DNA from 4 places in the Paenibacillus intestini genome. Region 2 is predicted to be linked to each of the others. Evidence: predicted binding sites of a transcription regulator. Region 2 holds the regulator's gene; each other region holds the start of a gene.
What was found. The regulator Rex, encoded in region 2, represses fermentation and respiration genes when NADH is low (regulators of the CRP and FNR family bind a similar motif). The targets are predictions, from matches to a motif close to TTGTGAAATATTTCACAA.

Region 1: J2T16_RS14210 (formate/nitrite transporter family protein) is a predicted target of Rex. The motif match lies at 4,643-4,660, and genes of this name have one in related genera.
Region 3: J2T16_RS25190 (TIGR04053 family radical SAM/SPASM domain-containing protein) is a predicted target of Rex. The motif match lies at 6,188-6,205, and genes of this name have one in related genera.
Region 4: nadA (quinolinate synthase NadA) is a predicted target of Rex. The motif match lies at 5,159-5,176, and genes of this name have one in related genera.

The regions. Positions count from the first base shown of each region.
Region 1 covers NZ_JAURUN010000004.1:209,333-217,403, reverse strand. The annotation lists gene J2T16_RS14230 (ferric iron reductase) at 1-742, shown strand, start outside; gene J2T16_RS14225 (glutathione peroxidase) at 808-1,287, shown strand; gene pelA (pectate lyase) at 1,411-2,607, opposite strand; gene J2T16_RS14215 (FAD-dependent oxidoreductase) at 3,128-4,489, shown strand; gene J2T16_RS14210 (formate/nitrite transporter family protein) at 4,747-5,604, shown strand; gene J2T16_RS14205 (molybdopterin-containing oxidoreductase family protein) at 6,072-8,071, shown strand, end outside.
Region 2 covers NZ_JAURUN010000001.1:65,580-73,650, reverse strand. The annotation lists gene J2T16_RS00405 (AAA family ATPase) at 1-1,244, opposite strand, end outside; gene J2T16_RS00400 (hypothetical protein) at 1,237-1,764, opposite strand; gene J2T16_RS00395 (hypothetical protein) at 2,097-2,627, opposite strand; gene J2T16_RS00390 (amidohydrolase) at 2,672-3,979, opposite strand; gene J2T16_RS00385 (redox-sensing transcriptional repressor Rex) at 3,963-4,619, opposite strand; gene dinG (ATP-dependent DNA helicase DinG) at 4,838-7,699, opposite strand; gene J2T16_RS00375 (tetratricopeptide repeat protein) at 7,900-8,071, opposite strand, start outside.
Region 3 covers NZ_JAURUN010000013.1:84,948-93,018, reverse strand. The annotation lists gene J2T16_RS25215 (response regulator transcription factor) at 1-210, opposite strand, end outside; gene J2T16_RS25210 (ATP-binding protein) at 215-2,365, opposite strand; gene J2T16_RS25205 (SF0329 family protein) at 2,595-3,164, shown strand; gene J2T16_RS25200 (winged helix-turn-helix domain-containing protein) at 3,660-4,769, shown strand; gene J2T16_RS25195 (cobalamin-independent methionine synthase II family protein) at 4,917-6,077, shown strand; gene J2T16_RS25190 (TIGR04053 family radical SAM/SPASM domain-containing protein) at 6,266-7,456, shown strand; gene hemG (protoporphyrinogen oxidase) at 7,481-8,071, shown strand, end outside.
Region 4 covers NZ_JAURUN010000017.1:44,476-52,546, reverse strand. The annotation lists gene hslO (Hsp33 family molecular chaperone HslO) at 1-759, opposite strand, end outside; gene J2T16_RS27090 (type III pantothenate kinase) at 837-1,607, opposite strand; gene nadC (carboxylating nicotinate-nucleotide diphosphorylase) at 1,614-2,480, opposite strand; gene nadB (L-aspartate oxidase) at 2,477-4,114, opposite strand; gene nadA (quinolinate synthase NadA) at 4,150-5,088, opposite strand; gene ftsH (ATP-dependent zinc metalloprotease FtsH) at 5,386-7,428, opposite strand; gene hpt (hypoxanthine phosphoribosyltransferase) at 7,529-8,068, opposite strand.

The DNA of each region.
Region 1 (8,071 bases), on a different contig from region 2:
TGCACCTCTGGCTTCGTTAAGGGACGCAGAGCAGGCAAGAGATATGCTAACAACATATAACGAACATTTGCGTGCAGATAGCTTGCAAACCGCAGCGGTGTATTTCATGCATTCCGTTCGTGGTTTGCTCTTGGGTATACATTACCTAAACGCGATGTGTGACAAGGTGCTGGATATTTCTCTGGATAATATTCGATTACAACTCACGCTGCAGGACGGATATCCCGCATTTCATTTTCAACTGCTAGATGACGCTGAAAAGGCTCATCCAGCGCCCCCCGTCAACGACGAGCACCACTCAGCGGTAGCTTCTACATCTACACGTCAGGCGATGCTTACAGCTTATTACGGAGAACAGCTTCGGCCTTTAATTGAAGGAGTGGCACTGGCTGGCGGGGCGAATACAGGTCAGATGTGGGCACAGCTTGCGTCGATCCTGAGATGGTTCAAAACGCTGGCTGTTCAGATGGAGATTACAGATCAGGAGCGAGAAGCTGTTATTCAGGGGTATGAGCATGTCATAACGATGCCACCGGAAGTTCTGGGATTACGTAAAAATCTGTTGAAATTCAAGCCGGTAGAGATCGACAGCCCGTATCAACCGGGGGAGAAGATCTTAATGAAGTCAACATGCTGCCTGTATTATAAGGTGGACGGGGGTCAAGATTATTGTTACACCTGTCCCAAACTGAGCAAAGCCGAGCGGCAAACTCGATATGAGGCGATTGTAGCTTCCCGGTAAATTTGAAGTTCACACTTGAACACGTTTATAATTGGGATATTACGATCTCATAGGAGGAATTAGCAATGTCCGTATATTCGTACAAGGCGGTAACCACCGCAAATCAGGAAGTGCCGCTGGATATGTATCAAGGCAAGGTGCTCGTTATTGCAAACACAGCGAGTAAATGTGGATTGACCCCGCAATACGGTGAATTGCAGAAGCTCTATGACCGTTATCGTGATCAAGGCCTCGTCGTACTCGGATTCCCTTGTAACCAATTTGGTGGGCAGGAGCCGGGAACAAGCGAAGAAGCTGAATCCTTTTGTCAGATTAACTACGGCGTTAATTTCCCGGTCTTTGCAAAAGTAGATGTGAACGGAGAAGAGGCTCATCCCCTCTTTCAATATTTGAAAGAACAACAGCCCGGATCAGGTGAAACCAGCGATATTCAATGGAACTTTACCAAGTTCCTTGTGAACCGCGAAGGTGAAGTTGTTGGCCGCGTTGAACCGAAAGAATCACCAGAGTCCATGAGTGCAACGATTGAGCAATTGCTCGGTTAATGTGCTACATCTGCTGTAAGGTAAACGTATGATGACGAGAAGCCTGTCCTGCTATTTCGCAGGGACAGGCTTCTTTTATTGTCTAAAGTGTTGTATCTACACAGAATACTCTACTCAAAATTATTATGATTTGGGAAGTGGCTTGCTAAGCTTGTAGTACCCTTGTTCGGAGGCAAGCTTCAGCAGATTACGAGCATAACTTCCAGCCCATGAATAGCCATGTCTGCGCTCCTCGCTGATGTCCAGAATGTTCATATATTTTTTACCGTCCCGATCTGCGTAAAAAGGAATATCTTCATCGACGTTATAGAAACGGTACCAAATGACACTGCCAGCATCGGGCTCGAAATAAACGGGGCCTTGCCGATTGTATTTGGTGCCATCTTCACGAACGGTATCAAACCATTTCAATGCGCTTTTAGCAGCATGTTCGATTTCAGGTGTCTGAGGTAGAGACATAAGGAAAGCGGTAATGGCAACTGACTCTGATCCCGATTTGGAAGCCAGCTCATAGGCTCGGCCAGGTAACGGTTCATAGGTCACAGGATCATGCTGTGCACCCCAGACAGTAGGTACTCCCTTATTTATAATCTGGGCTTTCAGCGTATAAGCAATACCTTTATCTAATGCAAGCTTTAGTTTACTGCGTTCCTGGCTCGTCAGAATATCATTATCAAACCCGTGTTTGCGCTGGGTGATATCATCTAGTAGAATCATCGTTTGCACCATGGCATTGTCATTATACGTTACGGCATCCGAATAATTACTGCGTTTAGGATAGACCTGAGGCCAGCCACCCGAAGGGTACTGTGACACGAGAATAAAATCAACGGCTTTGCGGACACTGTCCTTAAAGATCGGCTTACCGGTTTTGACATACATTTCAGTCAGGAAGCGGATTTCCGATGTTGTAGCATCATTATCGAAGGTTCCAAGCTCAACACCGCTCGGGTCTTTCCAGCCAGAACGTTCCGTTACACCATTCCAAGGGGTAGCATATTGTTTCTCCATGTCTTTGTAAAAGCCGCCGTGCGGCATCTGCCAGGATACGATATTCAGTGCATAAGCCGTATCTTTGGCGAGATCCCCAGTCGCGAAGTTGCTTATATCCCTGAATTTCTGCAACAAAGAGGACACATCTACAAGGGTAGAACTGGATTTCTGGCTCGGCAACACTTCGGTTTTAATTGTCACTGGGGCGGAGGAAGCATTAACATCGGCAGCAGCGGCATGTGGAGTGACCAATGCGGCAGTGACCATGGCCATAGAAAGTGCAACGGGTATGATGCGTAATGGGGCTAACAATTTAGGTTTACTCAAGTGAACGCCTCCTTAAGCTATTATTTTCCCGAACTAATATGGAACATATATATCATATAATCCAATAAAAGGATTCTTTATATTGTAAGCGCTTACCAATAAAGAAATCAACCTTTAATTTCAAATGGCATCCATTTTCGCATTTTGTTCATTCATCCTGCCTATTGTGTTCGATAGAAGATAGCTGGCACTGCGCTAAAACGGAATTTGAATGATTTGGAGGGCATAAGCAATAGGCAACTCGGGGAAAATGTAAGCAGTGAAAATAAGATTGGGTCCGTACTTATAACGTATAATAATCTATGGCGAACTTAAGACAAAAGTAGAACTGTCGCATGTTTTATGAGGAAATTGAATTTATTTTTGCAAAACCTATTGCAATGTGAAAAAGATCACATTATAATGAGTGTATAAAGTGAAATAAATCACATGCAATCTACCGAATGAATAGTGAATTATTTCACAACCACAACCATGTTTATTAAACTCATTATTTTATATACTCCAAGGAGGAACTCTCATGAAAATCGCAGTCATCGGATGTACACACGCAGGAACAGCAGCCATCGTAAATACCGCCAAATTATACCCGGATGCCACCATTACTGTATATGAACGCAATGATAATATCTCTTTCCTGTCATGTGGTATTGCGCTCTACGTAGGTGGAGTGGTCAAAGACCCTGACGGCCTGTTCTACTCTTCGCCGAATCAATTGGCAGATCTCGGGGTAGTGACCAAGATGCTTCACGAAGTTACAGCAGTGGATGCCAAAGGCCACACCTTGCGGGCTAAAAATCTGCAAACCGGGGAAGAATTTGAAGATGCATTTGACAAACTGATCATGACTACAGGTTCATGGCCAGTTGTACCGAAGCTGGAAGGCATCGAGATGGATAACATCCTGCTTTGCAAAAACTACAATCACTCCAACACCATTATCGAAAAAGCCAAAGATGCGAAACGTGTTACTGTAGTCGGCGCAGGATACATCGGTGTTGAACTGGTCGAGGCATTCCAGATGAACGGTAAAGAAGTGACGCTGATCGACAGCGTGGATCGTATTTTGAACAAATACCTTGATCCTGAATTTACAGATGGAATTGAAGATACGCTCACGAATAAAGGCATTAAACTGGCTCTCGGTCAAACCGTACAGAAATTTACGGGCGAGAACGGCAAAGTAACCAAAGTCATCACATCCAAAGGGGAGTTTGAGACTGACTTGGTCATTCTTTGCATCGGATTCCGTCCAAATACGGAGCTGCTTAAAGGCCAAGTGGATATGTTGCCAAACGGTGCAATTATCGTTGATAAATATATGCAAACTAGTCAGGAAGACGTCTTTGCTGCAGGTGACAGCTGTGCGATCCACTACAATCCAACCGGCAAGGCGGCTTACATTCCACTAGCAACAAACGCCGTGCGGATGGGTACACTCGTAGCGAGAAACCTGGTTCGTCCAACGACACCTTATATGGGAACACAGGGCACATCGGGCATCAAAATTTATGAGCAAAATATTGCAGGAACAGGAATGACCGAGATGTCTGCTAAAGAAGAGGGGCTTGTTGTCGAATCGGTTGTTCTGGAAGACAGCTACCGTCCTGAGTTCATGCCAACGGCTGAGAAACTGTTGCTTAAAGTGGTTTACGAACAAGCGACTCGCCGGATTGTCGGTGCACAGGTAATGTCACAAGTGGATCTGACGCAGTCGATCAATACGATCTCGGTTTGTATTCAGAACAACATGACGGTGGATGAGCTGGCGTTTATCGACTTCTTCTTCCAACCGCACTACAACAAACCTTGGAACTTCCTGAACACAGCAGGTCTGCAAGCCCTGCCTCCGGTAGAGGTTAAAGCGCCAGCGCTGGTGTAATTCGGTGAGGTAAGTCATGAATGTAGGCGGCTAGCAACGATATTAAAATTGGGTACATCATAAAATAAAGACAGAAGGAAGGCTGGCGATCATATCGTCAGTCTTCTTTTTTTGTCGTCTAAGTAGCAAATTGAATCATCTTCTTAGATTACTTTGTGATTATTTGCACAAAGTTTTCGACAAGGTCGAGATACAATAAAATCATAGATGAATTCAATGATTTGCGAACGGATAGAAGACAAAGGAGAGGATGACATATGGCGACCAAAACACCTCAGGAGGTTGCACAATATACGGCGCAGGCTGGTGTTAAGAAAGCACAGAATCCGGTTTCTTCTGTGCTGATTCTTGGTTTCCTGGCGGGAGCCTTTATTGCGCTTGGGTTTCTGCTCGATATTCGCGTAATTGCATCTGCACCAGCGGAGTGGGGGAGCATTGCAACGTTTATCGGAGCGGCGGTGTTCCCGGTAGGTCTGATTCTGGTCTTGATTGGTGGTGGAGAACTGTTAACTGGCAATATGATGGCTGTACCGCTCGCTGCAATCACACGTAAAATCTCTCCAGCCAGCATGTTGAAGAACCTGCTACTTGTGACCGTGGGTAATCTGCTCGGTGCATTGTTTGTGGCCTTTTTCTTTGGTCATGTGCTTGGGCTCACCGCAGAGGGTGTATACCTGAGCAAAGTTGTCGATATGGCAGGACACAAATTGCATGACAGCTTCCTGCAGGCTTTTATTTCAGGCATAGGCTGTAACTGGCTGGTAGCGCTGGCTGTCTGGCTGTCTTATGCAGCCGATACGATGAGCGGTAAAATTCTGGGTATTTGGTTTCCAACGATGGCGTTTGTGGCTATCGGATTTCAGCACGTTGTGGCCAACATGTTTCTGATTCCAGCGGCGATCTTTGAGGGGCACTTTTCCTGGGGCCAGTACGTCATGAATTTTATTCCGGTTTGGCTAGGTAATTTAACGGGTGGAGCGTTGTTCGTAGCGGCTGCGTATTGGATGGTATATCTGCGTAAAACAGAGCCAGCGGCCAAGCCGGAGACGGTTGTTCCTGCTATGGTTTCTTCAGTGGAAGCAGAAGGCAGAGCGATGTGGAGTAAACAGGCGTAATTTATGGGAGAGTCGACACTTAGGAGCATTGTAGCATCATATTTGTAAGAATACGGAATAACGAAGTGAGATGGTGCATCTCATCGCTTCACGACAGGGTTGATCGTGGGGAGATGGGAGGTGGCCATCTTTTTTTTGCCCAAAATTAAATTCGCCATGACAAGGTTCGGGGGAACGAAACCTGAGCATGGCGAATTTCGGGAGTGGTCCATGATATGGCATGAGGAGGAAGTGGGGAAACACCAGCCTAATGCCTTGTTCTTAATTTACCCTAGGGTTCAGAGAATGAATCATAGGCAGAAAACTTTTTTCGAAATTAAAATTTTTGAATGGAATGACCAGTTTGCACTCATAACATGCTACCCAGCAATGCTGAAGATTTGGCCGATTTATTCTGTTCTCTTTACGTTATAACACTGAACGGGATATGATATAGGGATAGCTATTGAAAGAGGGGGAGCCCAATGATGATTGAACAGGAGAATGGTGTATTTCCAGCGGTATGCCCGCTCGATTGTCCTGACACATGTGGTCTGCTATTACATAAAGAAAACGGTAAAATTACGAAGGTCACCGGTAATCCGGATCACCCGATTACGAAAGGTGCGATCTGTAATAAAGTTCGAAATATGACGGAGCGGGTGTATCATCCCGAGCGACTTCAATATCCGATGCGACGTGTCGGCGCCAAAGGTGAAGGCAAGTTCGAGCGTATCAGTTGGGACGAAGCGATTCAGGAAATTACAGGAAAGTTCAAAGACTTGTCTGCAACGTATGGACCTGAGAGCATTCTCCCTTATAGTTTTTACGGTAACATGGGTGTGCTTGGTGTCGATGGCATGGATCGGCGTTTCTTCAATGCGCTAGGCGCAAGCGTGCTGGAGCAGACGATATGTAATGCTGCCGGTAACACAGGCTGGAAATATACGATGGGAGCCAACCACGGCACGTTGCCTGAGGATACAGAGCATGCAGACCTGATTGTGGTGTGGGGTGGGAACATTGTCAGCACCAATATGCATCAGGTTGTACTGGCGGAGAAGGCTCGTAAGAACGGTGCCAAAATCGTTGTCATTGACGTTCACCGAAATCGTACGGCACAATGGGCGGACTGGTTCATCCCGCTCTATCCGGGTACGGACAGTGCGCTGGCACTGGGAATGATGCATGTGCTGTTTGAGCAAGGACTGACGAATGAAACGTTTATGCAAAAATATACCGTGGGACACGAAGCGCTACGCGAGCATGTCCGTAGTTACACACCGGAGCGCGTAGCACGCATTACAGGCGTGCCGGAAGAAACGATTGTGGAGCTGGCACAGCTCTACGGAAGAGCGCAGGCCGCTCATATTCACATTGGCAATGGCTTGCAGCATCATGACAATGGAGGCATGAACGTGCGTAGTATCGCCTGCTTGCCTGCGATTACAGGGCAGTGGCTGAAGCGCGGCGGCGGTGCAGTTCGCACGAACAGCTACGGGAGCACCAACGGTGACGCGCTCGAGCGGCCTGACCTAAGGCAAAATGCCAATCCGCGGGTCGTAAACATGAACCGGATTGGCGAAGCGTTGCTGGAAGCGGAGCAGCCGATCCGGGCTATGTTAGTTTACTGCAGCAATCCACTGGTGGTAGCACCGGATACGGAACGAGTGGAGCGAGGTTTTGCAAGGGAGGATTTGTTTACGGTGGTTCATGACCTGTTCATGACGGATACGGCAAAATATGCAGATATTGTGCTGCCAGCGACATCATCTTTTGAATCAACAGACCTATACCTGTCCTACTGGCACCAGTATGTCCAGCTACAAGAGCCGGTGATCGCGCCAATCGGCGAGAGTAAAAGCAATGTGGAGCTGTTCTCGTTACTTGGCCAAGCCATGGGTTATGATGCGGACATCTTTGGTGAGAAGCCGGAGCAAATGATTGAGAATGCACTTCAGGGCACGGAGAACCCGTATATGAACGGGATTACACTGGATCGTCTGAAGCAACAGCGGTTTGTGAAGCTGGACATGTCGGCCCACGAATCTTTCCTGGAACATCTGCCTACGCCATCAGGCAAGATTGAATTATACTCCGAGCAGATGGAACAGAAGGGACTACCGCCATTACCGACATACGCCGCGTTAGTTGAAGGTTTTGATGGAGAGAATCCTGCTGGTCCAGAGGATGCGTATCCACTAATGTATGTGTCGCCGCCAAACCATAATTTCCTGAACTCCAGCTTTGGTAATTCAGCTAAACATCAACGTTTGGAGAAGATACCGCTGTTGCAAATTCATCCAGAAGATGCGTCTCGCCGCGATGTGCGGGATGGCGATGCGGTTGTGGTGTGGAATGAACGCGGACGTATTGAACTGACTGCCAAAGTGACGGATGCCATGCTTCCGGGAACGGTCATCAGCCAAGGACTGTGGTGGGACGGCGAGGGCAAAAAACAGCGCTCCAACTCGTTGACATCCAGCCG
Region 2 (8,071 bases):
TGTTCAAAGTCATTGCGTGAACCTGTAGAACGACCACCATAGTACATTTCTTCGGCGGCTGCACCACCCAGTGCAATCATGATCTGCTCCTCCAGAAAACGTTTCGTATACAGAAACTGCTCCTGTTGCGGGTTATGACGCACGTACCCAAGTGCCTGTCCACGCGGACTAAGGGCTACCTGGCTTACACTCCCAGGACGCACAAGCTCAGCCATAATGGCATGTCCAAGTTCATGAATGGCCACTCTTTTCTTTTCCTCAACGCTCGACTCGCGATCGGTTTTCTCACCCATCATCACTTTGTCAATCGCAAGAGATAAATGACGCTGTTCGATGGTAAGCAAGCCCTCACGCATCGCATAGATCGCAGCTTCATTCATGACACTTTCGAGCTGTGCGCCTGAGAAACCGTAAGACTCTTCCGCTGTTTTTTCCAGACTCACGCCCTGTGTAAGTGGTTTGTTCACTGCATGTAGCTCCAAGATGTGTTTTCTACCTTTTTTATCTGGTAAATCCACCTGAATATGACGGTCAAAGCGCCCTGGACGTGTCAGTGCACTATCGAGCATCTCTTTACGGTTGGTAGCTGCAATCAGCAATATCCTAGGCGTCTCGGAAGTGTATATGCCATCCATCTCCGTCAGCAACTGATTTAAGGTCTGATCATACTCACGTTGCTGTCCACCTTCACGTTTACCACCGATCACATCAATCTCATCAATAAAAATGATCGCATTTTCCTTGTTTTCCTTCGCTGCCCGTGTTCTGGCATCCTTAAACAAATCCCGGATTCTGCTGGCACCTACACCGACATACATTTCAACAAACTCACTGCCTGATGCAGCTACGAATACCGAATCCGTGTAGTGAGCCGCGGCTTTAGCCATCAACGTTTTCCCTGTTCCCGGAGGACCAGTCAGCAAAATACCTTTCATTGGCCTTATCCCAAACTTCTGTATTTCTTCATGACGGATCAGAAAGTCAAGCGCCTCTCTTAATTCCTGCTTGGCACTGTCCTGACCTCCAATTTCTTCAAACGTCAGTTTTGAAGGTCCTTTTTTCTTCCGTTTACGCTCTTGTCCAGCACCTACCGTAATCCCGCCGCGCATCTGCATCATGAATAACAACCCACCAACCAGCAATGCTGCGATCAGAATCGGAACAATATTCACACCGATAAAAGCAAGAAAAATGATAACAACTGGGACAATTCCTATGGCTGCTTCTTTTGTCCATTTAGGCATTAGGCCACACTCCTATCTGACCGGGTACACGCGGCAGTATAATAAACTTGCTGGCTTCTCCGTCTCGCAGACTTACATAAACATTGTTGTCATCCATCGCCGTATTGACTTGAATTCCTCCTGTAGCCATCTTGGACAACGTCGGAGTAATCTCGGCGTATTGTTTGTTCTCCATCGCCTGGGCTACGGTAAACATGGCATCTCCCCACCAGTTTTCAAGCGCCTCATTGGAGTGGTCTACGACATCCAGTTTGAGCGCTCGGGAGCCGATCAGGTTCTGTCCTTCTCTATGAATATATTGCACCAGTCTACCTAAATCTACATTTGGCTTTAAATCAAGTTTCATTTGTACATCATTGCGGTTAATAGTTAACTGAACGCTATTAACACCTTCGTACTGAGTAACCATCTTTTCAATCGGACTCTGTACGGCTACTTGACGGTATATGAACCAACCTCCAAACAACAGGACGGCAGAAACTACGGCGGTTAGAACAATAGGCAATACTTTCAGCTTCAAATGAATTACCCCTCCCAAAATGAGCCCGTCCTTAATCTACAGGCTTGTATATTTAGCTGTACATCATGTCTGCAACGTTTATTGCAGATTTATTTGCGTTGTTCGTTAACTTCAGTACATATCTGAGTATATCACATCGTATATACAATTTCGAAGGCGAAAATATGAATAAATTAATAATTTTAACTATTTCATTTGATGTTCAATGGTTGGAATGCAAAAAACCGGTTCAGTCGGTATCCCGTCTGCCGGTTTTTTGGCTTATTGTTATGTGCAACTATCTATGAATTGACCGTTTTATTCATCATCATAATGGAAGAAGATGTATGAAGTCAGCTGTTCGGTAACGTATATACCAGATCGACTTGCTCTCCGTTGCTAAATCGGTAAAAGCGATAATAGTTATGCGTATCATCGTCATAGTACACTTGCCACACATAGATATTGTTCACAACACCTGGCATGATCCGTTTGATCTCACCGCCTGGAACATCTGAGCTGAAACGGTTGCGAATCTGCATTTCGGTCATCCCGTTCTGCAATAACTCACTGTGCACACCTGCCGCGCCTTGTACAGGCTGATTGTTATTATCAAACTTAACCCAGATCATAATGTCCTGATTATCTTTGTTTTTAGCTGTCATCGTCCAGTATATGTTGTCAGCGCCACTCTTTTCGCCCCACACGTACTTCCGCAGTTCATCAGGTGCTGTAATGCCCAGCTGGTTCTGTGCCGATTCAATCGCCAATGCTTCTTCCTGCCGCTGATCCTGCGTGACATAGACGTAATATCGCTGAAGCCCAATCAAGATCAGAACGAGAATGAGCAGCGATATCCATATCCACTTCTTTTTTTTCTTCAAGAGTTGAACTTCCTTTCCCTAAAAGTGCGCATTGAAGTTGCCTCTTAACGCGCAAGCAATTGATCAAAGGCCAACTGGGATTCCCGCAAAATGCGCTCTTCATCCAGTGTTAAACATTCACCATGTTTTACGACTTGTTTGCCATCTACCCATACATGTTCCACATCTTTCGCCGAAGCCGAGTAAATTGCATGTGAAATCAAATCCGTGTGTGGATAGAAGTGAGCCTGTTCAATGTTGAGTGCAATAAAATCAGCCTTTTTACCAACTTTCAAAACTCCAGTATCGTTCAGGAAGATGGACTTCGCACCGTAAGCTGTTCCAAGAAGCAACGCTTCCCCGGCAGGTACGGCGGTAGGATCACCGGATACTCCTTTATGAATTAAAGCTGCAAGTCTCATTTCCTCAAACATATCCAGATTGTTGTTGCTTGCCGGTCCGTCTGTTCCTAAAGATACAGTAACTCCTGCTTTCAACAAAGCGGGAACACGAGCTACACCCGATGCAAGCTTCAAATTACTACCCGGATTATGGGATACAGCGACATCATGACGTGCCAAGATCTCGATCTCTTCATCGTTGAGATGCACAGCATGCGCTACGAGTGAAGGACGTGAGAAAAAGCCATGCTTCTCCAAATGTGCCACTGGACGCATGCCGTAATCTGATACATTCTGCTCCACTTCACGAAGCGTCTCTGACATGTGCGTATGGAGAGGCAGGTTTAGATCATGCGCAACTTGAACAAGCTTCTCTATGTAATCTGGAGGGCATGTGTAAGGCGCGTGCGGAGAGATTACGGTTGTGATGCGTCCATCCGCCTGTCCATTCCATTCACGCGCAAACGCAGCGGACTCTTCGAGCTTTCGCATCTGCTCTTCTTCGGAGCACAGTCCAATGACACCGCGAGCCAGCGCAGCTCTTGCTCCTGACTGTTCAACCACTTTTGCTACCTGATCCATGTGGTCATACATGTCCAGGAAAGCTGTTGTTCCGCCTTTTAACATCTCAAGCACCGAAAGGGATGCTCCCCAATACACGTCCTCAGAAGTCATTTTGGCTTCCATTGGCCACATTTTTTCTTGTAACCACACTTGCAATGCCAGGTCATCACCATGACCTCGAAGCAGAGACATTGCCGCATGACCATGCGTATTGATCAGACCCGGCAGGAAGAGCAGTCCTTTTCCATCCACTTTAGGCAGGTTCTCGTCACCATCCGGCAGCGTCTCACCAATATGCACAATCTTGTCATTTTCAACGACCATATACCCTTGAATCACAGTCCAATTGGCACCTTCATTTACAGCAAATTTACCATTTTGGATTACCCATTTATTCGTTGTTGTCATCAAGCTCATCTTCCTTCCCGTTCTCCAAATAATAAGCCAAACTGAGCAAATCCGTTGTAAAGTCTGCATGATGAATCCGCACATGTGAAGGCGTTTTTAGAATCGTCGGTGCAAAATTCAGGATCGCCTCAATACCCGATTCAATCAGTTGATCGGCAACATTCTGAGCTTCCGTGTCCGGCACCGTGATGATCCCGATACGGATGTTATCTTTCTGAACCGCTTCTGTAAGTTCTTCCATAGGTTTGACCGTCAGGCTATTAATTTTACTGCCAATCTTAGGCCCAAACGCATCAAAAATAGCGACAATTTTCATATTGTCCTTCAAATAAGCATTATAATTCGATAAGGCATGTCCGAGATTACCGGCCCCTACCAGAGCCACATTAATTTGCTGATCAATTTTCAAAATGTGACGAATCTTCTCGATCAGGTAAGACACATCATACCCGATTCCTTTACGACCAAAATCACCGAAATAAGCTAAATCTTTACGGATTTGAGCTGGATTCAAATCCAGTCGCTGTCCTAGTTCCTGCGAGGAAACCGTTGTCACCTCACGCTGAACCAACTCGTTTAAATAACGCAAATATACAGGCAGACGCCGTACTACCGCTTCTGATATTTTATCCGATTTCATCCTTGCTCCCCCTTACCATCGCCACGATTAAATAAATATTGAAAAGATGAGCATTCTGTATACATGCAATATCCATGCATGATGTCCTCATACAGAATGCCCGAATTATTAGGAATATAAGTTCATTAAAGCGCTGCCCTGTTCGAACTTTGTGAAGTCTTCTTCAAAGTTTAACGCCATGGTGAAGTCCAATGCAATGTTATAGCTTTACATCGTAATTATTTTTGAGTTTCTGCAGGTCGATCTAACCATTCAGCAATACGGGGAACCATCTGTTCTGTCAGCATATGCTCCATCTTTGGTCCCGGTAGCGAATACAGGAAGTACTTGCCGTAATAAGCTTCAATTACACGCGTATCATACACAATGACGATTCCGCGATCTTTGCCTGTCCGAACGAGTCGGCCGAAGCCCTGCTTGAAGCGAATGACTGCCTGTGGCACAGACAGCTTCATGAATGGATTCTTCTTCTGCTCTTGCAACAGTTCACTCTTCGCTTCCAGAAGCGGATGGTTAGGCGGCTGGAAAGGCAGTCTCACAATCGCAAGACAGGTCAGCGCTTCACCCGGAATATCCACGCCCTCCCAGAAGCTACTCGTACCCAGCAGGACTGCTGCTTTGGCATCCTGGAAGCGTCGGGTCAACTTCGAACGATTCCCGCTGTCAACACCTTGCCCCAGTAACGAGATGTCATTCCCGGACAAAGCCTCTTTCAGTGGTTCATAGACTTGTCGAAGCATTTTATAAGAGGTAAACAGCACCATCATACGTCCTTGAGTTGCAATCGCCGTCTCAGCAAGAGAGTGCACCAGCATCTGTACAAAGTGCGCGTCCCCTACGCTCCCCTTCAGACTCGGGAAATCCCGCGGGATTACTAACAAAGCTTGTTCCCGATAATTGAATGGGGAAGGTAGCATCGAGGTCAGAAGCCGATTATTGTCGGCAGCTTCCTGCAAACCCAGTTGCTCAATCATGAACTGGAATGACTTATCCACCGACAGCGTAGCCGATGTAAGCACAACGCTTTTCTTTTTATCGAAAAACATCTCTTTCAATTGCGCGCTCACATCAACCGGAACAGCGTATAGCTGGAGTGACTTGCTACGGAACTGTCCGCTGGCCTCCATCCAGTACACGGTCTTGGCATCATCCATACGCATGAAGAATCTTAAATTCTCCTTCATCGTCGTCAGATCTTTCAAGAGCCCGGTGATATCAGTGATCAGACTGTCGGACTGATAATCATCCTGATCTTCTTTTACTTCGAGCAACAGTTTGTCACCCTTACGAACCAAATCACCCAATGTCACATAGATCTGGTTCTCCAAATCCTGCAACTCCTGCCACTTGGCAGGCTTCTGAGACGCTTTAAGCCGCAGCGAGAACTGTCCGGTCTCCCCTGGAGAAGCATCACTCCGTTCAGGCAAAAGACCAAACAGAGCATCGCTCAGACGATCCCACATTTCCTTCACTTCCACGGCGAGAGGAAACATCTGATCCACCATTGAACCCCACTGTACACCGTTCTCGTGCCCTGACAACTGAGAGCGAAGCATGGGAAGCTGACCATTACGACTATCTTTGAACAAACGGGTCAGTGTGTGTACGAGCGTAAAATACTTCATGTGAAGCCCCAAATGTTTACCCGCTACATCTTCAAGATGGTGCGCTTCATCAATGACCAGACTTTCATAAGCTGGCAACAGCTGATGAGCAGCCTTCACGTCTGTAAACAGTTTGGAGTGATTGGTAATCACAATATCAGAAAGTCCCGCCTCATGTTTCGCACGATGATAGAAGCACTTGCGGAACCACGGACAGGATCTACCGAGACAAGACTCGGACTCGCTCTGCACCGTTTCCCAGAAATCTCCTCCGCGTGCACTGAGGTTCAATTCTTCATCGTCACCCGTTTCGGTTTGTGTGAGCCACACAATCATCTGTGCTGCCGTGAAGTAATCCTCTTTCGGCGTAGCAAATTCACGTTTGTTGATTTTGTGTTCGAATTTGCGTAGACAGAGATAATGGCCTCTCCCCTTGAACACGGAAGCTTTGAACGGAAAAGGAACCACCTGCGTCAGCATCGGAATATCCCGTTCGCGCAGTTGTTCTTGCAAGTTAATGGTGTGAGTGCTTACCATCACCTTCTGTTCTTGTTTTACACTTTCATAAATAGCAGGTAACAAATATCCCAGGGATTTCCCTGTTCCCGTTCCGGCTTCCAGCAAAAGATGTTTCTCTTCATCCAGTGCCTGCCGCACGCTGCCAAACATCTGTGTCTGTGCTTCACGCTCTTCATAATGATCCAGTGTCTCTTTGAGGTTGGCGCGCACCTGATCCATAAACTGATCAAAGGTCACACCGTCCAGCGGATTCGCTTCTCTTTCATCCCGAGGAGCTCCAATTTCCGTCCAGTCACTAACGTTAAGCGCCAGCTGACGGTAATAGGTATGCCCATCCAGGTCCTGAATCGGTTCTGCTTCCTTCTCCGCACGTAGTCCGTCGAAAAACCATCCCAGATCACTGTCTTCTGGTGCAAACAGGTCGCTAAGCCGCTGAATTGTAATTAACGGCAGCTCTCTAAGTTCATCGAGACATTTGAGCAAAACATGAGCTGTTGCCAGTGCATCACTGTCAGCCTGATGAGGCCGGTCATGTTCAAATCCAAATTCGGCTGATACATAACCAAGCTGGTATGAACCCAGCGACGGAAAAGTTATTTTCAAGAAATCAATCGTATCCAGAATACGACCTGTAAACGGTAAATATCCACATCGATCAAGTGCATTCTGTAAAAAATGAAAATCGAATGCTACGTTATGGCCCACCAGAACCACATCGTCAAGAAGCGGTACCATCTCCATCATCATCTCTTCAAGAGATGGAGCATCCGCGACATCTTCTTCTGTAATTCCGGTCAACCCAGTGATGAATGGCGGAATTGGAACACCCGGATTTACATAAGAACTATATATTTGAGTTATGCTGAAGTCATGGTCTATGATGGCAAGTCCGGCCTGTATGATCTCACCGTCGGACTGCGTGCCGGTTGTTTCGAAATCCAAAACGGCAAATTTCATTGCAATATACGATCCCTTCCATTCCAGTCTATGTTACAGCATAGCAAAAAAAAGGACATTTGAAAATTAACTGACAAAAAAGCGGTGTTTCCGCCGCTATGTCAAAGGAGGAAACACCGTTCTTTTGTTGCCACATGTCTTTTTCAATTCAGGGCAATTTGGGCATGTCTTGAAACAGACTGAAGTGCAAGTGCAGATTTTCAGACACACCCTAGCTGGTTTGCGTATTGCAGTTTACCTCTGTTCAGCCTGCAAACTTCCATGTTGTACAGAGGTTCGGTCAACGTCGGGTCATACTGAAGGGCCTGTGCGAACAGGGAGCATGCTGCTTCTGGATTGGAGAGCTTCGCTTGGATACAGCCCAGAGCATTA
Region 3 (8,071 bases), on a different contig from region 2:
TGCGTTCCTGCACCAGTCAATGCCGTTTTCATTGGCTAGCATCACATCCAGTACAATCAAATCAGGATTAAACGATGTAAGCAGCTGCATGGCTTCTGTCCCGGTATGACTATAAGTGCAATTAAAACCTTCACGTTCGCAATACGCCTGAACAATCTCACATATATGGGGATCATCATCGACGATCATAATTTTGTACGAGTCCTTCATGTGGTCACCTTCCTGCTATTGAATAGAGCGGCAGCGATATATAAAATATCGATCCCGTCTCGCCGTCGCTGTCTGCATGAACGCTTCCCCCATGTGCCTGAACAATTTCCCTGCAAATCGCGAGTCCGAGTCCACTGCCCTCCACTTTCATGTCCGTGCTTGGCCGATCATATCGGTAATTGCGATCAAAGATTTGCTCGAGTTGATCCGGGGGAATACCCATGCCAGAGTCTTGTACACTAATGATCACAATAGAGGGATCTTCTGTCTCATCCACGGCTAGAGCAAGACGTATGATTCCACCAGTAGAGGTGAACTTCATCGCGTTGGATACGAGATTAAACAAAGCCTGCTCTAATCTTTGCTCATCAATCTCAATGTGCGGAAAGTCAGCCCGTTGATCTTCCCCTCTGCCGATGTCCAGTGTGAAATCCAATCCTGCGTCAAGCACAACCAGCTCATATTGTTCAAAAAAACGATGTAAGAAGTCGGCTGCATGAACTGGCTCCATGTGGTATTCCACTTGTCCTGTCTCCAGATGAGACAAGAAGGACAACTCCCCGATCATATGATTAATCCGTATCGTGTTATCACGAATATACTTTAGGTACTGTTCATTGCGTTCTGGCTTCACCATGTCTTTTACCGCCTCGACATAACCAAGCATGCTGGACAGCGGCAGACGCAAATCATGTGTAATGTAGGCAAGTAGCTTCTTTCTGCCATGCTCTGAGCGGAGTAACTGCTCATACGACTTACGCAGGTCTTCGTGAGCCGCAGATAATGCATGTGTACGTTCCTTCACCAGTTGCTCCAGATTGGTATTCATATCGGTAAGCCTGTCATTCGCTTCCTGAAGCTCATGGGCAATCCGCACCTCGTTTGTTGCTGCCCTTGTAAATCTGGAAGAAAGCAGAATCAGCTGTGCAATCGTGAATATCAACAGACCTGCCGGAGAAGTATTTCCGATTGGCGACCACTCATTGAAGTATAAGAAGTCGTTAATCACCGTAACCAAAGCAACCACGGATACGAGCAGGAAAATCAGAGCTCCCTCCATATGCTGCATAGCCGCTTTGGCTAGCCCAACCATCAGATATGCCATATGAAGAACAACGACCGCACCAATCAACATTAACATTTTGGTATAGATCAGTGCAGGGGTTATGACAACAACCAGGCAGAGTAATCCCGTTACGATTCGGCTGCCAAGACGGAACCATCGTGAGACATAATTCGGGAAAATACATTCATAATACTTGGTAATGACATACCCACCAAGACAAAGAGTCAGATATTCCATTTTAAACTGCAATTCCCACGGAAAATCAGGAAAAAATTGTGTAAACATCAGCTCGCCATTCAGCATGGATCGGATGCCAAACAACAAGGTAAACAGACCAAAGTATAACGGTGCTCTGTCCTGACGGCGGAGCAAGAACAACATCAGATTATATAAGCCAATGACGAGCAGACTTGCTGTTATAAACATGTCTGTGGCAACCTTCAGTTTAGTCTGGACCGTTAATACGTTACTGCCACCTAGTTCTATTTCTTTGGTGATACCGCCACGATTATGATAGAAATTGGATACTTGCATCACGAGTTCTACCGTATCGCTCTCGGGCTGGAAGAACACCAGTTTTGTTGCCAATTGCGGTGTCATGTTACTTTTGTCCTGACCAACCCTACCTGCTTCTGCAAGCAGTTCTCCATTCACCCATAGTTTATAAGCATGGAAAATGGTAGGTAACCGCAGCGCAAGTCGCTCATTTCTGTCCTGCTCGCTAAGCTTAATGAGCAGACGAAAAGTGGCAAAGCCTTCTCCTGTCAGTTCTTGACCATCCGATTGGTAGCCTAGCCATGATCCAGGTATATTGATATATCGGTCAGACTGTTCACCCATTTCCATACGACTTCGTATATCCTCAGGCGAAAGCAACTGATGCCAGTAAAATGTCCATTCTCCCTCTAACTTTACAGGATTTGTACGAATATGACCCTGAGTTAAATCGAGTATGCCTTGTTCGCTTTTAACGGGAGGGGAATCTGGTGCAGACATCACGGCGTAGCTTATGACCAAACCGATAACAACGACAAAAATGATGTGAAGCAAGATCGTACGAGAACTGACTCGCAGAATATCCCTGAACATGAAGTTGACCCCAATCTACAAAATTCGCTATAAATATCTGAATATCTTCATGATAGCATCAACAAAAGAAAATGTGTGAGTCATGGAGATAAAAACTTCAAGAAAGACCCAGATGACTTCAAAGGTGAACTATTCTTTTGTGCTGTAGCTATTAGAGGGGCGTATCGTTGTGCTGTGCTATACTTTATGTAAATGTTCTGTTGAAGCTTTTCTGAGAATAGGAGGAACTATGTCCTGGAGTAAATTAAAACAACAATTAGAGAGTTTCCTTAGCCCCGCACTGGCCGGCACAGTAGCGTACCGGGCAACCAGTTACCGCTATTCACCGGATAAATCAGGGAGTGGTTATCTGACCGTGGATCAGAAGAATATCCTTAATATGGCGGATACGACGACACCCATACGGTGGTATCAGACCGATCAGGAGATCAAGAATGATCCCAATATCGTAATTCCTGTAAGTATGGAAGAGATTGAAGCCATTCGTAAAGAAACGAAAGGGGCTGTGCCGGAAGAACGACTTGAGATCATGGTGCGAGGTAGAAAAAGCACATCTCATGCTAAGGAACTGTTATCGGCTCAAGCCGCATTGAGCAAATCGAATTTTACGTCGGTAGCAACAATGTTTCTGGCCACTTCAATCGAGGACAATCTGGAGAGCAATGACATTCTGCTCAATATTTTGGCGCTGATCGACAGACGGGTGGGCAAAAAGCGGATTCTGAACATGTCGGATTCGATTAAAATGAAGCATTCTGCCGTGCAGTATTTTTACGAACTGCGCCGCAGGACAGTGTGAAATCGTTATTTCGCATGTTAAATCAAGCTTACAAACAGCTTATAAAGCAAAGAGAGCCGTGCTGTAACACGACTCTTTGCCGAAATAGCCGCTTCTAAGAGCGGTGGACTTCAAACAAGAGCATACACGACCAAGTAGACCGCGACCTTTGTAAGGGGCGGTCTACTTGTGTTTATCAGACCGCAACGCTGTAACTTAGCCAACCAAAGGTTATCATCGGCAAGCTCAAAGGGTAGAGAATGTAATGTAGAGCGGTTTAGAACAAAGTATTTTGTACTACATATTGTTTTTATACTTCAACAAAGATAAGATATAATAAGAACATACGTTTTGTTAATACTATATTTTATACATATTCGGGGGATTACTGTGGTTGAACTTGTTAAGGGGTGAATACGTCCAATGATACAATTAACCAGACGGCAAGCCAGGCGGTTTTTATTGTTAAAGCATGGGTTATTGGGGGAGCATCAATATGTCTTAAAGTCAGGGGTCATGGAATTTACAAGACAGGTTGGTTGCCTTCAATATGATCCTATCGATATCTGTGGAAAAAATGCCGAGTTAGTATTGCAGTCACGCATTCGTGGATTTAGCAAGAACATGCTTGAAGAGTTATTGTATGAAGATCGATTACTGATGGATTATCCCGATAAGAATCTCGCTATAATATCTATTGAGGACTGGCCTTATTTCGAACGGTACAGACAAGCGGCCAGACAGCATGCCGAAAGCTATCCCCAGATGGAGACGCTCACAAGGCAAGTACGGGATTATATACAGCAAGTTGGTCCGGTAAGTTCGAATGAATTAAATGCATTGCAACTAGAAGGAGATTTCACTTGGCGTTCAGCCATTCACTGGAGTAGTGGGAACAATGTTTCGCGCTCGGTGTTGGAGCAGATGTATTCGACAGGTGAACTGGTTATCCATCATAAAAAAGGAACACGTAAATATTATGATCTGGCTGAGAAGCACATACAATCTGATTTATTGCACGCTCCGGAACCGTTATTGAACGAATTAGATCATCACAAGTGGAGAGTATTGCGCCGAATCGGTGCGGTTGGTTTACTGTGGAATCGTGCATCCGATGCCTGGCTTAATATATGGGGGTTAAAGACAGAGCAGCGGAACAGGGCTTTTCATGAGCTATTGCTGGAAGATCGCATTATTGCTGTTGAGGTAGAACAACTCAAGGAACGTTTATACTGCCGGACAGAAGACTTACCTATGATTGAACACATACTGCAAAATCCGGAGTTACAAGAGCGTTGCGAATTAATTGCTCCACTGGATAATTTAATGTGGGATAGAAAGCTTATTTATGCATTGTTTGAGTTCGACTATAAATGGGAGATCTATACGCCAGCTCTCAAACGGAAATTTGGTTATTATGTGTTGCCTTTACTGTATGGAGACCGGTTCATTGGGAGAGCCGAGATTATCGTGGAACGGAAATCTGGAAGGCTTGTTGTTAAACATGTCTGGTACGAAAAAGACATGCAGCCAACCGAAGAACTTGTAGCCGTGGTGAAGGAATGTTTCGAGCGGTTTGCAATATTCAATGACTGTGAGACGATTTCAATAGAGGGAAAAGACTAAAAACTAAACATCAAAATTGAAGAGCATACATGTGTTTGTTCCCCAGTTGTTATAGCCTGAAGCTATAACCAGTCATACTTTTTTGGTATCTCTTCTAACCCCGCTCCGCGTGATATGATAATCATATACAACGAGGGGGTTATTTACATGACTGACAAGTTCCAGATCGTAGGCAGTTTATTGCGGCCGGAAGAGCTGCTGACATATAAAACACAGATTGAACACCGGGATGATATCCAGTATCCATTCTATGAAAACTTTCAAGGATACCAGCAATGTGAGACGAAAGCGATTGAACAAGTGATCCAAAAAGAGATCGAGAACGACTTGTCTGTTATCACGGACGGCGAATTTTCCAAATCGATGTGGCATCTCGATTTTGTGTGGGGATTTGGCGGAGTGGAGCGGTATATTGCGGATCATGGGTACTTTTTCCGGGATGTGGACGGCACTTCTAAATATGAAACACGTAAAGATATCGGGCTGCGTATTACGGGGCAACTGAGCGGCAAGAATCATCATTTCATTCAACTGTTCAAGCAGTTACAAGACCAAGCGGGTGACCAGCAGACCAAACTCTGCATTCCATCGCCGTCCCATATTTTCGGTGAATTATCGTGGTCGGACAACATTGGGGGCAAGGATGCCGTATACCAGAATACACAGGAGCTGAAAGCCGGCTTGGTAAGTGCTTATAAGGAATTTGTGCAGGAGTTTGCAACTGCGGGTGGTAAAATTCTGCAAATGGATGACTGTCTCTGGGAGCTGTTTGCCGATGACAATCCGAACTCGCCTTTTACCGGAGAGCATATTAATCAAGAGGAAGTACAGGGTCTCGCCACGGAGTTTATTGATATCAACAATACGGTCATTGACTTCGGTCATAGTCTGGGTCTGAAAATGTGGACACATAACTGCCGCGGCAACTATGACTCCCGTAACATGGGCGGCGGATCGTATGTGAAGATTGCGAATCTGTTCCTGAAGCAATTGAAGTATGATCGTTTCTTCCTGGAGTGGGATGATGATCGTGCGGGTTCCATCGAAGCGCTGGAAGTGTTCAAAGACAGACCGGATACAGAAATTGTACTGGGTCTGCTGTCCTCCAAAACAAGTACGCTCGATGATGAGGAGCGCGTGGTTCGTCTGCTGGACGAAGCCTCCAAGATCATTGACAAAGATAGGCTACTGCTGTCTCACCAATGTGGTTTTGCCTCCTGTGATGGCGGGAACGAACTGAGCGAAGCCCAGCAGTGGGCGAAGATTCATCAGGGTCAGCAAATTGCGAAGCAATACTGGGGCAACTAATTTCTATAACATATAGATATTTTCATAGGGCGATCTTTTCCGAGCAGGATTCGGGAGAGGTCGCCTTTTTATTTTAACTGATTCGTTGCCGTGTGATCGTTATGTCCGTTTTGTGATTCTTCTCACTTTCCTGACCCGACATCTGCTCTACACTTAATGGCATGTAGATAGGGGGAGAATGGATGACGATGCCACAGATCAAGGGGCAAATGCAGCAGTTAAGGCCGCAGATGAAGCCACGTGATTATACCCAATATCCGTTCATCGTGATCTGGGAAGTGACCCGGGCATGTACGCTGAAATGTGTGCATTGCCGGGCAGAGGCCCAGTATCGGGCTGATCCACGTCAACTGACCACCGAACAGGGAAAAAGGCTGATAGATGATATTGCCGCTATGCAGGAACAACCATTATTTGTTTTCACGGGGGGTGACCCGCTAATGCGGCCAGATCTGTTTGAACTGGCGGAGTATGCGATTCGGGAGAAGGGGCTACCCGTGTCCATGACGCCTAGTGCCACCCCGAAGGTCACTCAAGCGGCAATTATGCAAGCGAAGGAAGTCGGTTTATCCCGCTGGGCGTTTAGTCTGGATGGGTCAACGGCCGAGATCCATGATCATTTTCGCGGAACCAGAGGTTCTTATGATATGACGATGAGGGGCATTCGATTTTTGCAGGAAGCAGCCATTCCGATTCAAATCAACACGACCGTTTCCCGTTATAACCTCCACGATCTGGAGGCCATCAGCCGTAAGGTGAAAGAGATGGGCGTTGTGCTGTGGAGTCTGTTTTTCCTCATTCCGACAGGCAGAGCTCAGGAGAAAGATATGATCACAGCGGAAGAGCATGAACAGGTCATGAAGTGGATGGTGCAGCTTGCTCATGAGATGCCTTACGGTGTGAAATCAACGGAGGCGCCTCACTACAGACGAGTAATGATACAGCAACGGACAGCAGGAGCAGAACAGGCCTCAGAGCAGAACTCCAAGCAAGGCTTAGAACTTCAATCCGAGCAGAGCGCAGGAAATCATGCAGATCTTACCAAGGGTCTCGCCAAACGCAAAGATATGCTGGGACGTGCACCGCAAGGGGTCAATGATGGGGACGGGTTTGTGTTTATCAGTCACACGGGGGACGTCTATCCTAGCGGTTTCTTGCCCGTGGTGTGCGGTAATGTGAAGAATGAGTCGCTAATTGAGGTGTACCGGAATTCACCGGTGATGCAGACCTTACGGGATAAGTCGAAATTGAACGGAAAATGTGCAGTCTGCGAGTACAAAACGATGTGTGGTGGCTCCAGAGCAAGAGCGTACGCAATGACGGGAGATTATATGGCCAGTGATCCTTCCTGTGCCTATATCCCGGCGGCGCTGCGTTAAAGTTTATATGGCGGGAAGTGTAGCATGGATAATCAACGCACGAAACAAGTTGTCATCGCTGGCGGTGGCATTACCGGATTGAGCGCAGCTTATTATATCGAACAGTTTTGCAGAGCGAATGATGTTGCAGCAGAACTTATTATTGTTGAAAAAAATGATCGATTCGGTGGACATGTGCACACCGGTAAAAGGGATGGATTCGTGATCGAACGGGGGCCCGATTCTTTTCTCGCACGGAAAACCTCCATCATTGAGCTTATGCAGGAGCTCGGTATGGGTGAAGAACTCGTTGGTACGCGTCCAGGGGTGTCGCATAGCTATATCGCCTATCGTAATAAACTGCATCCGATCCCGGATGGCTTTATGCTCGGTGTGCCTACGAAGTGGAAACCCTTCGTAACAACTCGTTTATTGTCCCTTCGGGGCAAGGTGCGAGCAGCGGCAGATCTTGTTTTGCCGCGGAGGTCGAGCAGGGAGGATGAGTCCCTGGGGCAACTGCTACGCAGACGCCTTGGCGATGAAGTACTGGAGCAGATCGCCGAGCCGCTCTTGGCAGGCATATATGCTGGCAATGCGGACGGACTGAGTGTACAAGCAACGTTTCCAATGCTACAG
Region 4 (8,071 bases), on a different contig from region 2:
ACGAGAACAACTACATCTAAAACGAATATCCAGTTCGCCCATGACCTGCACATCCGGCAGGAGACGGCGCAACAATTCCTCTAGCTCGAGTCCTTCGTTCAACAAGGTTGTCACCGGAGGCAGTGCACCAATGGCATTCTCGATTTCTGTAATCTCGGGATCAGTGAGGCCTGGGAGAAGCTGAATAATAAATCCGCCCGAAACAATAACCGAGTTATCCGTATCAACCAGCACACCCACTCCAACAGCAGAAGGCGTCTGTTCTGACTGAGCAAAATAATAAGTAAAGTCTTCGCCCAGTTCGCCCGAGATAATCGGAATGCTACCACGGTACGGGTCTTTCAGTCCCAGATCCTTCGTTATATTTATGAAACCTTCTGTACCCACCGCCCCAGCTACATCCAATTTACCAAAACGATTGCTGGGCAGATGTACATGCGGATTGGAAACATAACCGCGCACCTCACCTTTGGCATTAGCGTCCGCTACGATCTGGCCTATTGGGCCATCTCCGTTCACTTGTATAGTTAGTTTCTCATCACCTTTAAGCATGGCACCCATAATGGCTGCTGTCGTTACTGTACGCCCCATAGCTGCTGTAGCCGTGGGAAACGTATCATGTCTTCTACGCAGTTCTTCTACCAGTTCTGTGGTCTGAACGGCAAACGCTCTTACCTTTCCATTCATCGCTGTACCACGGATCAACCGGTCATGTTTGTTGTTGTTTTCCAAGTCATTCAGCCTCCTTTGGCGTGTCATTTTAATATCCTAACAGAAAAAAACGGCTCAACATTTAAGCTGTAATCCCAGCCTGCTGTATGCCGCCCTTTGTATGTCTACCTTTCCCGGTTCCGCTCGTAGATGACACGTAGCCCCTCAAGCGTAAGCAGTGGATCAACTTTCTCAATGCTACGGGTTTCTTCTGCAATCAGAGTAGCAAGACCTCCTGTGGCAATAACCATAGGTTCAGCCTTCATCTCTTCGCGAATTCGTTCTACGATGCCGTCCACTTGGCCAGCATAACCATAGATGATGCCGGACTGCATGGCATGCACGGTATTGCGCCCAATCACCTTCTTCGGCTTCTCCAGCTCAATTCGCGGTAGCTTCGCTGCTCGCTCGTAAAGAGCTTCGGTAGCAATGTGAATACCGGGTACAATCGCACCGCCAAGGTAATGGCCCTTCTCGTCAATGCAGTCGAACGTCGTGGCTGTACCAAAATCAACGACCACAAGCGGGCCGCCGTATTTTTCCACGGCCGCCACAGCATTCACGATCCGATCCGCCCCTACTTCACGCGGATTCTCATATCGTAGATTCAGGCCGGTCTTGATACCGGGCCCAACCAGCAATGGCTTTTTGCCCACATATTTCACACACATCGTTTCGATGACACTCACCAGTGGCGGAACCACTGATGAAATAATGACACCCTCAATGTCTCGGGCAGAAATACCGGACATATGAAATAAATTATAAATCAATACGCCGTATTCATCCACTGTGGACTGACGAGATGTGCTCAGACGAAAATGATGCAACAGTTCACGGCCCTGATATACCCCGAGCACGATGTTACTATTGCCCACGTCTACGACTAGAATCAAGGAGGTTCACCCCTCTTTCTTTTCGTTTAAATCCAGGCTGATATCCAGGCTCTCAAAAGAATAGGTTAACCTGCCAACCGAAATTACATCCACACCCGTTTCCGCTATTCCTCGAATCGTTTCAAGTGACACATTGCCGGATGCTTCTATCTTCACATGCGGAGCCTGTTCACGAATCAGAGCGACTGCTTCTCGCATCCGATCAGGCCGCATGTTATCCAGCATAATGATATCTGACCCAGCTTGCAAGGCTTCCTGTACTTGAGCAATGTTTTCCGTTTCAACTTCAATCGTCATCGTATGCGGAATAACTGCCCGTGCTCGCTGCACAGCTTCTGTAATGCTACCTGCACCTTTAATATGATTGTCTTTGATCATAACGGCATCATACAGTCCAAACCGGTGATTGGCTCCGCCCCCCACACGTACAGCATACTTTTCCAGCAAGCGATGGCCTGGTGTTGTTTTGCGCGTATCGACAAGTCTGGTCTTCAATCCATCAAGAGCATCTACGTAGGAACGTGTTCGGGTAGCAACACCGGACATACGCTGTAACAGATTAAGTGCGAGCCGTTCCCCAGTCAGGAGCGAATGTGTACTCCCTTCAACTTCAGCCAATATGGTGCCAGGAGTGACTGTATCACCGTCTTTTACCTTTGCCGTATAACGGAGCTCTGGATCTACGACTTGAAAAACAAGCTCAGCAATCGTCATGCCCACTATGACTCCATGATCTTTGGCATGAATCACAGCCTTGGATTCACTACCTGCTGGAATGGTCACATTCGTTGTGACATCCCCTGCACCTACATCCTCGCGCAGCCAGCCTTTGATCGTCTCAATTAGTTCCTCATTATATCCGTTCAGTATCATGACATCCATTCCTCCACAATCGCTTGTTCTCGCTGCTGCAGACTATGCTTCTGCCATATTATATCGTCTCGTGCAGGGAAGTCCTCACGGTAATGTGCTCCTCGGCTCTCCTCACGGTGCAGCGCTCCGCTGGTTACAAGCCACGCACAAGTCAGAAGGTTCGCATACTCCAGTTCTTCTCTTTGGGTAAGTCTTTGATCAAAAAAAGACAACTCCTGTTGCAATTTATCCATTGCCTGTTGCAAGTTCTTTCCGTTTCTTCGCAGTCCCACTTGACGAACCATCATCTTTTGCAGACGTAAACGTCTTTCCGATACCGGCTTGGAATGTTGCTGTTCTTTTGCACGGCTAATATTCTGATTCTCCATGCTCTGAGATTTCACATCTCTTCCAAGTGGTTCTTCGATGGCCGGCAACGCATGGATACGATCCACGATTCTGCGTCCAAATACAATCGCTTCAGATAAGGAATTGCTCGCTAGTCGATTAGCTCCGTGCACGCCGGTAGAGGATACCTCGCCACAGGCAAATAAACGGGGGATACTGCTCTCACCACTCAAGTCCGTCTTTACTCCGCCCATCATATAATGCGCGGCAGGTGCAACCGGAATCCAATCTGTAGTCATGTCGAGACCGTAACGCATACAAGTTTCATAAATGGTAGGAAAACGATGCTTCACCATCTCCGGCTGCTCATGGGTAATGTCGAGGTAAACAAAGGTACTATTCGTCAGTTCCATCTCGCTGACAATCGCTCTAGCTACAATATCACGGGGTGCCAGTTCAAGCTGGGCATGATATTTCTCCATGAATCGTTCACCCTTCACGTTGCGGAGGCAAGCACCTTCCCCGCGTACCGCTTCAGATACCAGGAAGCGGGGTGCTCCCGGGTAACATAAGGATGTCGGGTGAAACTGGATGAATTCCATATCACGAACTATAGCCCCCGCACGGTATGCCATAGCTACCCCATCAGCTGTAGCTACATCCGGATTCGTCGTATAACGATACAGCTGTCCCGCACCGCCTGAGCAGAGCACTGTTGCTTTTGCTTTGACAAACACCTTTGAGCCGTCTTCTTTCAGAATCAGAGCACCGATACATTCTCCTCGATCCGTAATCAAATCCACCACAAAGTGCTCATCCCAAACGTCAATGCCTGGATGCTCGTGAACCTCAACAGCGAGTGCCCTTACGATCTCATATCCAGTCGCATCCCCATTGGCATGTAAAATACGGCGGTGGCTGTGCGCACCTTCCTGCGTCAACGCCAACTCGCCGTTCTCCAGATCGAACAATGTTCCCAGACGGATCAGTTCTCTGACACCGTCCGGGCCCTCATTAACCAATACTTCAACTGCCTCGGATCGACACAAACCGGCTCCGGCAACAAGAGTATCTTGCAAGTGGTACGCAGGAGAATCATCTTCAGCAATAACAGCCGCAATCCCGCCCTGCGCATATCTGGTGTTACTCTCAAGTAAAGACTTCTTCGTAATCATCAGAACACGATGCTGTTCGCTAGCCTTAATTGCGGTAAACAAACCAGCAATGCCTGAACCGATCACCAGTACATCGGTCTCCACCATTGGCAGCGCAGAGAGGTCAAAATCATATATATATTGCGGTATCATCTTATTCACCTGTCTCGGAGCAAGAGTAACGCATGTTACTTCACCAGTAACATGCGCTCTAGTGATTCTCTGGCTTTATCAGCAACAGCCGGTGGGACATAGATCTGAGGCTTCATCGTCTCCAGGCATTTGACCAGCTTCTTCAGGTTGTTCACCTTCATGTTCGGACATACCAGGAACTTGGTCGCAAAATGGAACTGTTTATCCGGACTGTCGAGGCGAAGCTGATATCCTGTGCCATCCTCCGTGCCGACAATGAATTCCTTAGTGGAGGATTTCTTGCAATATTCCAAAATGGCTGTTGTGCTGCCTACAAAATCCCCCATTTCTACAACTTCAGGGCGACACTCGGGGTGCACCACAAACTCAGCATTCGGATATTTAGCCTTCATCTCAACAACATCTTTTACCGTGAGCATATCGTGTGTATTGCAGTAACCTTCCCAGATGATCATCTTCTTGTCTGTGTGCTGCTGTACATAATGCCCCAGGTTTTTGTCCGGTACCCAGATGATTTCTTCGGAATCCACAGACTGGATTACACGAACAGCGTTTGCTGATGTACAGCAAATATCTGTTTCTGCTTTGATCTCAGCCGAGGAATTAATGTAGGTGACTACCTTGGCGTTCGGGTGTTGTGCCTTCAGCTTACGTAATCCGTCCACGTTCACCATGTCTGCCATTGGGCACCCGGCACGTTCATCAGGGATCAAAACGGTTTTGCCCGGAGCCAGAATTTTAGCGCTTTCACCCATAAAATGAACACCACAGAATACAATAACATCCGCATCTGTTTGCGCTGCCTTCTGGGCCAGCAGGAAAGAGTCTCCGCGGAAATCTGCGACTTCCTGTACTTCATCACGTTGATAATAATGAGCAAGAATAATAGCATTACGTTCCTTCTTGAGTTCCATCAGCCGCTCACGCAGCTCACGATTCATCTCAGCCTTGCGCTCTAAAGCCAGAGCTTCCACCTGTGATCCTCTCCTTATCGGGACAGCGTCAAGCGCTGTTTCATGGACTAACCTATGTCGTTATGTTCGCTGGTGAAACGAATCACAAGCGGTTTAACAACTAATGTACACAACGTTCACGACTCTGTCAATAAATGAAAAAAGGCAGGATATACTGCCTTTTCCCCCTTATGCTATCCGGTTCGCCATATAGCTCTTGATTATCTGTTTCTTCTGATCTTGAATAAATCCTACAAAAAAAAGAGAGCCACAAGGGCTCTCTTTTCATTCCGGTCACATGACCAGACATGTTACATATTAAGATGTTGGCTTTGAGCCACCATCATTCGGATCATTGCTGCCCTTATCCAGGTCAGGAGCTTCGTTTGGAATATCTCCAGCTGGTGGCTCAGATGTTTCATCTTTGCCTTGAATGCGAACGCGAACATCACCGATGTTATCAATGATTGGCTCGCCGCCTTCATTTGGCGTACCTTCTCCTGAGTTATCGCCTTCTGCTTTTGGTGTCAAGGAACCTGTTTCAATCAATTGCTTGATCTGATCCATTTCCAGTGTCTCCACTTCAAGCAGTGTTTCAGCGATCAGATGCATCTCTCTTGTATGTTTGGTAAGGAGAGCTTTACACTTCTCATAACAGTCGTTAATAAAGCGTTGCATCTCTTGGTCGATCTCATATGCGATGGAATCCGAGTAATTCTGTTCATGACCGATATCCCGTCCAAGGAATACCTGTCCTTGTGAACTTCCGAATTGCATTGGACCCAGTTTCTCACTCATACCGTATTCCATAACCATGCTACGAACGATACCTGTCGCTTGTTGGAAGTCACTGTATGCACCGGTACCGATCTCACCGATAAACAATTCTTCCGCCACGCGACCTCCGAGAAGTCCGGTTACTTTATCCAGCAACTCCTGTTTGGTAACGAGCATACGGTCTTCTTTTGGCAACATGATTACATATCCACCCGCACGTCCGCGCGGAATGATGGTCACTTTATGTACCATATCAGCATGTTCCAGGAAGTATCCTACAATGGTATGGCCTGCTTCGTGATAAGCAACAATGCGTTTCTCCCGATCACTGATGACACGGCTTTTCTTCTCCGTACCAACGATGACTCGGTCAATCGCCTCATCCACTTCACGCATGGAAATATCTTTTCTGTTACGGCGTGCTGCGAGCAATGCCGCTTCATTCAGCAAGTTCTCCAGGTCTGCACCCGAGAAACCTGTTGTACGCTTCGCGATGATGTCCAATTTCACATCTTTCGTGAGCGGTTTATTACGGGAGTGTACTTTCAGTACAGCTTCACGGCCCTTGACGTCTGGACGATCCACTGTAATTTGACGGTCAAAACGGCCTGGGCGCAACAACGCAGGGTCCAGAATGTCTGCACGGTTCGTTGCGGCAACGATGATAATACCTTCGTTTGCACCGAATCCGTCCATTTCAACGAGCAATTGGTTAAGGGTCTGTTCACGCTCGTCGTGACCTCCGCCCAGACCAGCACCACGCTGACGTCCTACTGCATCGATCTCGTCAATAAAGATGATACAAGGCGCATTTTTCTTTGCATTTTCGAACAAGTCACGTACACGTGATGCACCGACACCGACAAACATTTCAACGAAATCGGAACCGGAAATGCTGAAGAATGGTACACCTGCTTCACCGGCTACAGCACGAGCAAGCAATGTCTTACCTGTACCTGGAGGACCTACGAGCAATACGCCCTTCGGAATACGTGCCCCAACGGCTGCGAACTTCCGAGGGTCCTTGAGGAAGTCTACGACTTCAACAAGCTCTTGTTTCTCCTCGTCTGCACCCGCCACATCTTCAAATGTAACGCGCTTCTTCTCTTCATTGTAGAGGCGAGCACGGCTTTTACCAAAGTTCATTACTTTACCGCCGCCGCCTTGAGCCTGATTAAACAGGAAGAAGAACAGCAGGAACATAATGATCAAAGGAATAAAGGAAGTCAGCAACGTCAACCAGATGCTGTCACCTTTCATTGGTTCCTGATGATATTCAAATTTGTTAGCTTCACTTGCAGCTACAAGTTCGGTAATTGCCTCATCCGTAGGAGGAATATACGTTGAGAAATTTTCTGATTTGGCCCCATCAGGTGCTTGTTTGTATCGGCCGGTCACGAGATATGTCTGACCATTGAATTGAACAGTCACTTCGGCGATATTGTTGGCTTTAACCTCAGCACGAAACTGATCATATCTAGGGTTTTCTATAACATCGTTTCCATCTGTGATAAATCTAACTAAACCCACCACAACTAAAAAAAGAATCAAATAAAAACCAGAATTCCGGATGAACCGATTCATCCCCTACCTCCTCTCGAGACACTTTAATTATTTTAACATAGCCCGACATGGCTTCTCAATAGAAGCCAAGAACAGCTCAAGGCTTCGGCCTTACTAGATATCAGCTTGTGTAGATTTCTGGTTTCAGAATCCCGATATAAGGAAGATTCCGGTATTGCTCGGCATAATCCAGACCGTACCCCACGATGAACGCATCAGGGATATCAAAGCCCGTGTAGTGAGCTTCCAGTTCCACTTTACGGCCGGATGGTTTATCGAACAATGTCACCACACGTACGGTTTCAGCACCGCGGTTTTCCAACAATTCAATCAAATAGCTGAGGGTCAGTCCGCTGTCGATAATATCTTCGACAATCAGAACTTCACGTCCTTCAACGGATACATCGAGATCCTTGATGATTTTGACAACACCGGATGACTTGGTAGATGCACCATAACTGGATACGGCCATAAAATCCATCTCAACCGGTACCGTTATGTTCTTAACCAAATCAGCCATAAATATAAACGCACCTTTGAGCACGCAAATGACCAAAGGGTTCCGGTTAGCATAATCGGCACTAAGTGTTGCGCCTAATTCCTTAACCTTACTCTGAATTTCTTCTTCACTGATCAATACTTCTTGAATGTCGTTCTGCAACTG